Regions from separate parts of the Psychromonas sp. MME1 genome, predicted to be linked through region 3. Evidence: predicted binding sites of a transcription regulator. Region 3 holds the regulator's gene; each other region holds the start of a gene.

The links. The regulator LexA, encoded in region 3, represses DNA repair genes until DNA is damaged. The targets are predictions, from matches to a motif close to TACTGTATNNNNATACAGTA.
Region 1: a site for LexA is predicted at 1,557-1,576, ahead of recN (DNA repair protein RecN). Genes of this name have one in related genera too.
Region 2: a site for LexA is predicted at 1,314-1,333, ahead of dinB (DNA polymerase IV). Genes of this name have one in related genera too.

What each region holds. Positions count from the first base shown of each region.
Region 1 covers NZ_CP160906.1:529,369-532,660, reverse strand. Annotated here, with positions in the region: gene grpE (nucleotide exchange factor GrpE) at 1-424, opposite strand, end outside; gene nadK (NAD(+) kinase) at 616-1,515, shown strand; gene recN (DNA repair protein RecN) at 1,629-3,292, shown strand, end outside.
Region 2 covers NZ_CP160906.1:804,278-807,569, forward strand. Annotated here, with positions in the region: gene AB2N10_RS03835 (methyltransferase) at 1-1,108, opposite strand, end outside; gene dinB (DNA polymerase IV) at 1,349-2,422, shown strand; gene AB2N10_RS03845 (SDR family oxidoreductase) at 2,475-3,242, shown strand; gene AB2N10_RS03850 (MarC family protein) at 3,281-3,292, opposite strand, start outside.
Region 3 covers NZ_CP160906.1:3,264,755-3,268,046, forward strand. Annotated here, with positions in the region: gene gspL (type II secretion system protein GspL) at 1-244, shown strand, start outside; gene AB2N10_RS14980 (type II secretion system protein M) at 244-726, shown strand; gene AB2N10_RS14985 (type II secretion system protein N) at 752-1,501, shown strand; gene lexA (transcriptional repressor LexA) at 1,889-2,518, shown strand; gene AB2N10_RS14995 (SCO family protein) at 2,522-3,157, shown strand; gene AB2N10_RS15000 (MATE family efflux transporter) at 3,189-3,292, shown strand, end outside.

The DNA.
Region 1 (3,292 bases), 860 kb from region 3:
TCAGACCAAATTTTTCGATGGTAGAGAGCATTGATTTCAACGTTAGCTCAACCCCATCAACCATTGGTTTTAACGCTTCGTCTTCTTTGTCAGCATGACTGATAGCCATTTCTAAACTATCAATGACAGGTAATAAACCATCGGCAAATTTATCCAGTGCAAATTTATGTGCCTTTTCTATATCCAGCGTTGCTCTACGACGTAAATTTTCCATATCCGCTTGGGCGCGAAGCACAGATTCTTTTTGATCATTAATAGTTTTCTCAGCTAAGGCTAATTTTTTAGTAAGCTCAGAGACAAGATCAACCTCAGCACCAACCTCTGATTCGGTTTCAACTTCAGCTTCTGCTTTAATCTGTTCATCACTTGCTACTGCATCAACTGCATCTAACGCTTCATCAGCTACTTTATTTTCTTCACTCATAACTTATTTACCCTATCTTTACTTGAAATCATTAAGTTGCAGCTAGTATGGGGGCGATAACGACCGTTTCAAGACTTTAACTGCAATTAAATGAAATTCTTTACGATCATTAGTTATTACACAAATGCTATTCTAAAAAAAATAATAGCGTTATACTTACACTTCACAACACCTCTTTTTAAAGGTTTTTCATGACTGGCCAACATACTGATATTTCTGAATTTAAAACCATTGGCTTAATTGCAAAGCCACAACATCCCGAGGCTAAACAAACTTTATTAGCTTTATACGCGTTTCTACTCAAACATAAGCTCAATATCGTGGTCGATTGCCGCGTTGCTGACGATCTCCCCTTTGATAACGTAATAAAAGCAGACTTACTTAAAATTGGCCGGCTCTGTGATTTAGCCATCGTGATTGGTGGCGATGGTTATATGCTCGGTGCAGCACGTGTTTTATCCCGTTTTAATATCTCAGTAATCGGTGTGAATCGAGGCAATTTAGGCTTTTTAACGGATCTTGATCCCGATAACTTTGAGCAGCCATTGGCAGAAGTACTAAAAGGTAACTATCAAACTGAAAATCGATTTTTATTAGAAGCCCAAGTGCACAGTCACGGCCACATGAAAAGTACCAATACTGCGGTAAACGAAGCCGTTCTGCATCCCGATAAAATAGCACACATGATTGAATTTGAAGTTTACGTTAATGATAACTTCATGCTCAACCAACGTGCCGATGGATTAATTATATCGACGCCAACGGGTTCAACGGCTTATTCTCTCTCCGGAGGCGGCCCTATTTTAACCCCCAATTTAGACGCTATCAGCTTACTTCCAATGTTTCCACATACCTTAAATAGCCGCCCTATTGTGATTGATGCTAATAGCTGTGTACGCTTAAAAATGTCACAAAACAATAGTACTGAAATGCAAATAAGTTGCGATAGCCATGTCAATTTATCTGTGTTACCGGGTGATGAAGTGATTATCAAAAAGACAACACATCAGTTAAAATTAGTTCATCCCAAAAACTATAACTATTTCCATGTATTACAAAATAAACTAGGCTGGGGCAATAAACTTTTTTAATAATCATCACAAAAAGTATCAATAAAAAGCACAACCCACTTTACTGTTTAAAAAAACAGTATTAAACTCTGTTTAAAACCAGTCTTTATAACAGTTTTAGGGATGTGATCATCATGCTTAGCCAGTTAACTATCCAACATTTTGCCATTGTACAATTTTTAGAACTCGATTTTCATCAGGGAATGACGACCATCACCGGTGAAACTGGAGCTGGTAAATCAATTGCGATAGATGCATTAGGCCTATGTTTAGGCACTCGAGCAGAAATCAATATGATACGTCAAGATTCTGATAAAGCAGAAGTTAATGCCCGTTTTACCTTAAATGATACGCCGAATGCAGTGACTTGGCTTAAAAATAACGATCTCGAAAATACCGCAGATAATAATGAATGCTTATTGCGCCGCATCATAACGAAAGAAGGTCGTTCACGAGCTTATATTAATGGCACCCCTGTTCCACTCTCTCAGCTAAAAAGCCTTGGGCAACTATTGGTCAATATCCATGGTCAACATGCTCATCAGAGCCTTTTAAAAAATGATATACAGCTTAATATTATTGACGATTACGCCGGGCATCACCAATTACTGCAAAAGGTAAAAGATACTTACCAAGGGTGGCACTTCTTAAATAAACAATTGCAACAGCAGCAACTTTCATTACAAGAAAAACAAGCACGTAAACAGCTTTTGGAGTATCAAATTGAAGAATTAGATAATTTTGCATTGGCTGAAGATGAATTCCAACAAATTGAACAAGAGCATAAACGTTTAGCCAACAGTGGTGCACTTTTAGATAGCTGTCAAATAAGTCTTGACCAACTCTGTGATGGTGATGAAATCGATGCACTCACATTACTCAGAAAAAGCATATCCAGACTTGAGGCGCAAATTGATAACGATGCGCAATTATCTCCCATCGTTAATAGCTTACAGGAGGCACTCATTCAAATTGAAGAGGCGAGTTATGAACTGCGTCATTTTAGTGACAACTTAGAATTAGATCCTGAACATTTTCAAACATTAGAAAATCGCATGAGTGAAGCGCTCTCTTTGGCACGTAAACATCAAATACAGCCAGAGATGCTCTACCCATTTCATCAAAAATTAAGTAAAGAGTATAGACAGCTCAATAATAGCGAAGCGCAGATAGAAGAACTAACCATTGAACTACAGCAAGCAGAGCAGAGCTATTTTCAACACGCTGAAAAATTAAGTAAAAGTCGCATACGTTACAGCAAGGAACTCAGTCAAAAGATAACCAAAAGTATCCAACAATTAAATATGGAAGATGGCCGCTTCCACGTCTCCTTAGAACAAAGTAAGAATAAATATTTAAGCCCACTTGGCATTGATAGTATTGAATTTCAAGTCGCAACCAACGCAGGACAAGAATTAGCAGAGTTAGGAAAAATAGCCTCTGGTGGTGAATTATCACGTATCGGTTTAGCTATCCAAGTCATTATTAGTCAGCGTATATCCACTCCGACACTAATTTTTGATGAAGTTGATGTGGGAATTAGTGGAGCCACTGCCGCTGTTGTTGGCAAGTTATTACGCAGCTTAGGCGAAAATACACAAATCTTTTGTGTTACACATCTTCCACAAGTAGCTGGAAATGGCCACCACCAAATGTTTGTTGGCAAACAGAGCGATGGCAAAACAACTAACACCACCATGAAAAAACTCAATACCGATGCCCGAATTAAGGAACTCGCACGATTATTAGGTGGTGATAGCATTACCGAACGCACTCTTGCTAACGCCCAGGAGTTACT
Region 2 (3,292 bases), 1.1 Mb from region 3:
TTTCAGTAACTAACTCACAGTTACCAAAAATACGTTCTAACTTATCTTGATAATCTAAATGGCGATTGCCGACAATAACCAATTCTCCACCTTCTACTAAGCAAAAACGTGCATCGTTAAACATACTCCAAGCAATATGGTCTGTAATTGCCTGTTGTTGATGAAAAGGTGGGTTGCATAGGATAAGGTCGTAACTATTTGCTTTAAAACCTACCAAACCGTTATTTACGACAAAACGCGCTTTCTCAGTTTGTTCTTCAGGTAGATTTTTAAGCATATTGATACGAGCTGAATCGATAGCCATGTAAGATTCATCAATAAAGGTTACCTGTGCATTTGGATAAGCCATTGATGCAGCCATACCAATAATGCCATTACCACAGCCTAAATCAACCACTTTGCTAAAGTCACCGCTAGGGAGGTTATCCATTAAGAAGCGGCCACCTATATCGAGATGATTGCGTGAAAAAACATTGGCATGATTATGTATTTTCCACTGCAGTTTTTCGATTTCCCACGTTATCGCTATCTCTTTTTCTGCTATTTGTTGCGACTCGACCAAGCTAAAAATTAAGCGCGATTTCTTTTTAGCTAAAGAGGTTTTGGTTGTACCTATATACTGGTCAAATAAGGCTAATGTAGAATTATGGATCATATTAACTTTCCCTGCGGCTATCACGAGCGTATCAGGGGTTATCACTTCGCGTAGTTGCTGTAGAAGATATTCAAGGTAAGCTAAGGTTTTGGGAACTTTAATTAAAACAATTTTTACATTATTTGGAATTTTTTGCAGACTATCTTGAATCAAAATATTATTTTCAGGACAGTTATTACGTAACATATTTAGTTTAATTGAACTCAAAGATAAATAGGAATCAGAAATAACGGTGCGTTGAAATTCTTGAAAGTAACAACTCAATGCGCCAAAACCGTCATTAATTAATAATAATTGATCCTCTTCACGGATCTGTTTTGCTAACTCATTTTCATTAAAGTAATTAATGAGGTATTCATCGGCTGAATCCCAAGCTTGTAGTGTTTCTTGTTTATGGCGAGGATGGCGATGTAATACTAGCGTTTGAACCGCAATATTGAGTGTTTCATTCATAGAGTTATGCCTAAGGTGAATGGGTAAGTTATAGCCGACTAGTTTAGCTTGCTTGGGCTATTAAGGTAAGCTATTTCACATTAAAGAGGAAAATAGCGAGCATCGCTATGTTAATTGACGTAACCGTTTTTCATATAAGCGGATAATATCGTTAGCGAATAGGTTAGCAGAAAAGCTTGCATTTTAATAAAAACAGATGAAAATAAGCTGTATGTATAAACAGCTTGATGTGGATGGCATTTGGTAATTAAACAACGCAAAATAATACATATTGATATGGACGCATTTTATGCTTCAGTTGAGATACGTGATAACCCACAATTATCTGATAAACCCGTTGCAGTTGGTGGCAAGTCAGAACGACGTGGCGTTTTATCTACCTGCAATTATATTGCTCGGCAATTTGGTATCCATTCGGCTATGTCGAGCCATCTGGCCTTAAAAAAATGCCCAAACTTAATTATCCTACCGGGTCGTATGGAGGTTTATAAATCGGTTAGTGTTAAGCTGCATGAAATATTTGCACGTTATACCAATATCATCGAACCGTTATCCCTTGATGAAGCTTATTTAGATGTTAGCTATTGTACGCTTTTCAATGGCTCTGCGACGCTTATTGCACAGGATATTCGTTCATGCATTGCTAATGAACTAAATCTAACGGCTTCGGCTGGGGTCGCACCGCTTAAATTCCTTGCTAAAATTGCATCTGATTTATATAAACCAAATGGCCAATACGTTATTCCTCCGAGCAATGTGATTGCTTTTATTGAAGAGATGCCCTTAAGTAAAATCCCCGGGGTAGGCAAAGTGACCTTTGATAAATTAAAAGCTCAGGGATTTGAGCTTGGAAAAGACGTCCGCGCTAGTGATCAATATACCTTGGTCAGTCTGTTTGGCAAGCTGGGCTATTCTCTATGGGATAAATGCCAAGGGATTGATGACCGAGCTGTGCAAACATCACGCATTCGTCGATCTGTTGGTGTAGAAAGAACGTTTGCGCATGACATGACGGATATAGCGAAATTACGTGCTTTTATGCATGAGCATTTGCTACCCGAACTGCAACAACGGGCTGTTAAACATCTTGAAAAACGTGTGATAAGTAAACTTGGCGTGAAAGTTAAATTTAACGATTTTCAGCAAACCACCAAAGAATTGAAATATGACGATTTTAATGCTTCACTCTTTGACACCTTACTTGATCAAGCTATGTTACGTGGGCAAGGGAAGGCGGTACGTTTATTAGGAGTGCATATTGGTTTAGGTGATAATATTGATTGCACAGATCAGTTCCAGTTTACACTTATTTAAATTGTTGTTAATTTTTGATCATTCTTTAATTTAATTCAGGGAATCTTAAAAAATGAAAGATTATGTTTTGATAACTGGTGCGAGTGCGGGCTTAGGTGAGGCGTTTTGTGAACAACTTGCACAGCAAGGTTTTTCGCTGCTATTAGTGGCAAGGCGGGAGCAAAGGTTAATAGAACGACAGCAACAGCTATTACGTAAATACAGCGCGATTGATGTCCATATCTTCCCCTGTGATTTAAGCGATAGTGGTGCTCCTAGTGCCATTTATGACTATTTAGATAGAGAATCACTCAATTTAATTGGTTTAATAAATAATGCCGGTTTTGGGCAACGTGGGCGTTTTTGCCAAACAGAGCTGAGTCTACATTTACAGATAATGCAAGTGAATATGAATGCATTAGTGAGTTTAACCTATTTAGCGATTCCTTTATTAAAACTGCAGCCACAAAGTTTTATTATTAATGTAGCGTCTACGGCTGCCTTTCAGGCAGGTCCAAATGTGGCAATCTATTATGCAAGTAAAGCTTTTGTGTTGTCCTTTACTGAGGCGCTTCACGAGGAGTTGAAAGAAAGTCATATTATGGTCAGTGCATTATGCCCTGGCGCAACAAGAACCGAATTTGCAACAGTCGCTGATTTGTCGGAATCGTTACTGTTCAGATTAAGATCAATGAGTAAAGAGCCCGTAGTTAGCTACTCCCTGGTAAATCGGCACAAAGCAGTGGTCATACCGGGATGGCTAAATAAATTGGGTGCATTATTGGCACAGATACTGCCACGTGGATGGGCGCGAAAAGTTGCTTTTAAATTACAAAAATAATTAACAATATTTGAAATTTAAGGGGGTGTTGCCATTTTTTATTTTAGCGA
Region 3 (3,292 bases):
TTCTCAATTCTTACTCATGCTTAATGAATTGGTGCCAGCATTTGCTGCAAATTCAGAGCTTCAAACCAATAGTTTGAAGTTTGATGCGAGTAAAAATGAGCTTCATTTACAAATATCAGCGAATAATTTCCAAGCATTCGAAAAATTTAGTAACTCATTGCCGAAACATTTTGATGTTCAGCAGGGCGCATTAAATAGTAGCAAAGATCGTGTTAGCGGTTTGCTGACCATAAGGAAAAAATAATGTTAGAAAGATTTCAAGCATGGTGGCAGAGCATTTCTCAACGCGAACAACAATTATCATTGTTAAGTGCCGTGTTTTTACTCGTTGCCATGGTCTATTGGGGCGGGTGGCAGCCATTAAATAAACAATTAGATGAAAGTGAAATGCAGTTGCAGCGTACCCAGCAGACACTACGTTGGGTGGAAGACAAGTCCTCGGAATTAGTGCAAGCAGGGATGGGTGAAAGCAGTAAGCCCCTGCGTAAAGCAAGTTTAAGCAATGTGCTTAATGTGAGCGCTAAGCAATATGGCATTGAATTTTCGCGTATAGTAAATAAAAAGGATGAAGTCGAAGTGTGGATTGATGATGTAGCATTTGATCGCTTCATTGCTTGGCTAACTGAGTTAAATAACCGCTATGGGGTAGTCGTTATGAAAAGCGATGTCACCAGTTTGGATGATTCAGGTAAAGTTAAAATCAACCGTTTATTAGTAAGTTATTAGGGCAAGCAAAGAGACGTTTCCATCTATGAAAATTAAACTTATTTTATTATTTATTTTTTTCTATGTACTTTCCCTATTGCTAACTCTCCCAGCGGCAACGGTTGCGAATTTTATTCCGACCAATGCAAACGTGACGGTTGATAATGCACAGGGGGCGATTTGGCATGGTAAAGCGAAGCAAATTTTAGTACAAAAAAAATATAAGCTAGAAAATGTAAAATGGCAGTTTGACTGGGCTGCGTTACTTAAACTGCAGGTGAAAGTCGCGCTACAATTTTATAACCCAAATGGTGTCTCTGGCGAGGGAATGATTGGTTGGGGTGTTGGTGGATTGTTTGCTGAAAATCTAATGGTAGATTTAACCGCCCCTGAATTGCTTTCATATATCTCCTTACCTGTTCCAGTGGATATTAATGGTTCGATCTCTTTATTGATTAATCATGCCACACAAGGTAATGCCTATTGTGAGCAACTTGATGGCTATCTGATTTGGCGAGATGCCAATATAATTAGCAAGGCAGGCAATGTTGATCTGCAAACGGTAGATGTCAATTTAAGCTGTGTTGATGGCAATATTAATGCAGATTTAAAACAACTGTCAAAACAGATGAATAGCTCGCTGAACTTTTTATTACAGGAGGGGAACGCTTACCATTTGCAAGGTTCAATAAAAGAGTCACCATCCGTTGCCCCTGCTATTAAAAATGCTTTATCTTGGCTTGGCGGTAAAAATAGTGAAGGTGCAACCATTATTAACTTTAAGGGCAAGTTGTAATACCAATTCGGATAATACTATGGTCATAGCTTGTTGAGGAAAAATGATGGAGAACAAGGCGCATGATTGAGTAATAGCGCGCTATTACGATTGAATGCAACGCTGTTATCTATTATTTTACTGGTTAAAATAACTTACTTTTTTGTTGTAAGTTTCGCAAAGGTAACAACCATTTGCGTCAACTTTCGCCTCAAATTAAGCCATTTTTCTGCGCAAAATTTAGATAACATATTTAATCCGATTGGTATAAATTATTTTTGCATGAAAAATAATGAGACTTCAATTGTATGCCTCGCATCTCGCTACGCTTGTTCTTATTGACTTTGCTTCTTGAAGTATCATGGGTATAGATATACACTGTTATTATTTACAGTTCATAGGTGATTTATGAAAGAGCTAACTAAACGTCAGAGCGAAGTTTTGGCGGTTATTAAAGATTGTATCAATAAAACGGGTATGCCTCCGACGCGTGTTGAATTAGCTAAAATGCTGGGATTTCGCAGTGCAAATGCCGCAGAAGAGCATCTCAAAGCCCTCGCTCGTAAAGGGGCTATTGAAATATTATCGGGAACTTCTCGGGGTATTCGCATTTTAGGCGAAGATAAAGCCGACCCCACCGAGTACGAACAGGGATTACCTTTAATCGGTCTAGTTGCCGCGGGTGAACCTATTCTTGCACAGGAGCACGTTGAAGCGCATTACAATGTAGATCCTTCTTTGTTTCATCCTCAGGCCAATTTCCTGTTGCGGGTACAAGGTGAGAGTATGAAAGACATTGGCATTATGGATGGTGATCTACTGGCTGTGCATAAAACGCAAGATATTAAAAATGGCCAAGTCGTCGTTGCCCGGGTGGAAGACGATGTTACTGTAAAGCGTTTTTATCGTGAAGGAGATCAAGTGCTATTAAAAGCGGAAAATAGCTTATTTGATCCCATTAAAGTAGATTTACAATATCAGCCGTTTGCAATCGAAGGTATCGCTGTAGGCGTGATCCGTAATAGTGACTGGATGTAGAAAATGAAATTAGGGATGATTTTTTTTGTAGCGGTTTTGTTGATTGCTAGCTGTATTGCTGGTGGTCTTCAAAGTTATTTAATAACGACATCTAATGCAGATGTTGAGTTGCAGGAAAAAGGAAAACGAGTTCCTCCCTTTTCATTTACTGCTTCATCGGGTGGATTTTTTTCTAATAACGAGTTAGCGGATAAATGGACGCTTTTTTTTATCGGTTATACTTTTTGTCCCGACATTTGTCCGACAACATTAGCAGACCTCGATCGTATCTATCCTAAATTGGTCGAAGCGCAAGGTAGTCAGACTCAAATTGTTTTTATTTCCGTTGATCCCAATCGCGATAAAGCGGCCCACCTCGCTGATTATATTCATTATTTTAATCCGAACTTTATCGCATTAAGTAGCACTCATGAACAACTTATCCCCTTTACACAAGCGCTTGGTTTAGTCTATAGCATAGTTGATGAAGGATATGAAGGTCCCTTTTATTTGATTGACCATAGTGCTTCTTTGGTACTTATTAACCCCAATGGCGAGCATCATGCGACCTTTAAGGCGGGGGTGAATGAGCAAGGGATTGCGCACGTTGATATGGATGCAATGGTTGACCATATTCATCGCTTTCAGCAACAGTGGTAGTCACCTTTTTACATAACGAATAACAAAGTAAATGTCTTTATTTGATTTTTCGATACATAAAAAAATATTCGCTATCGCTCTGCCGATGATGCTTTCAAATATTAGTGTGCCACTGCTTGGACTGGTGGATACTAT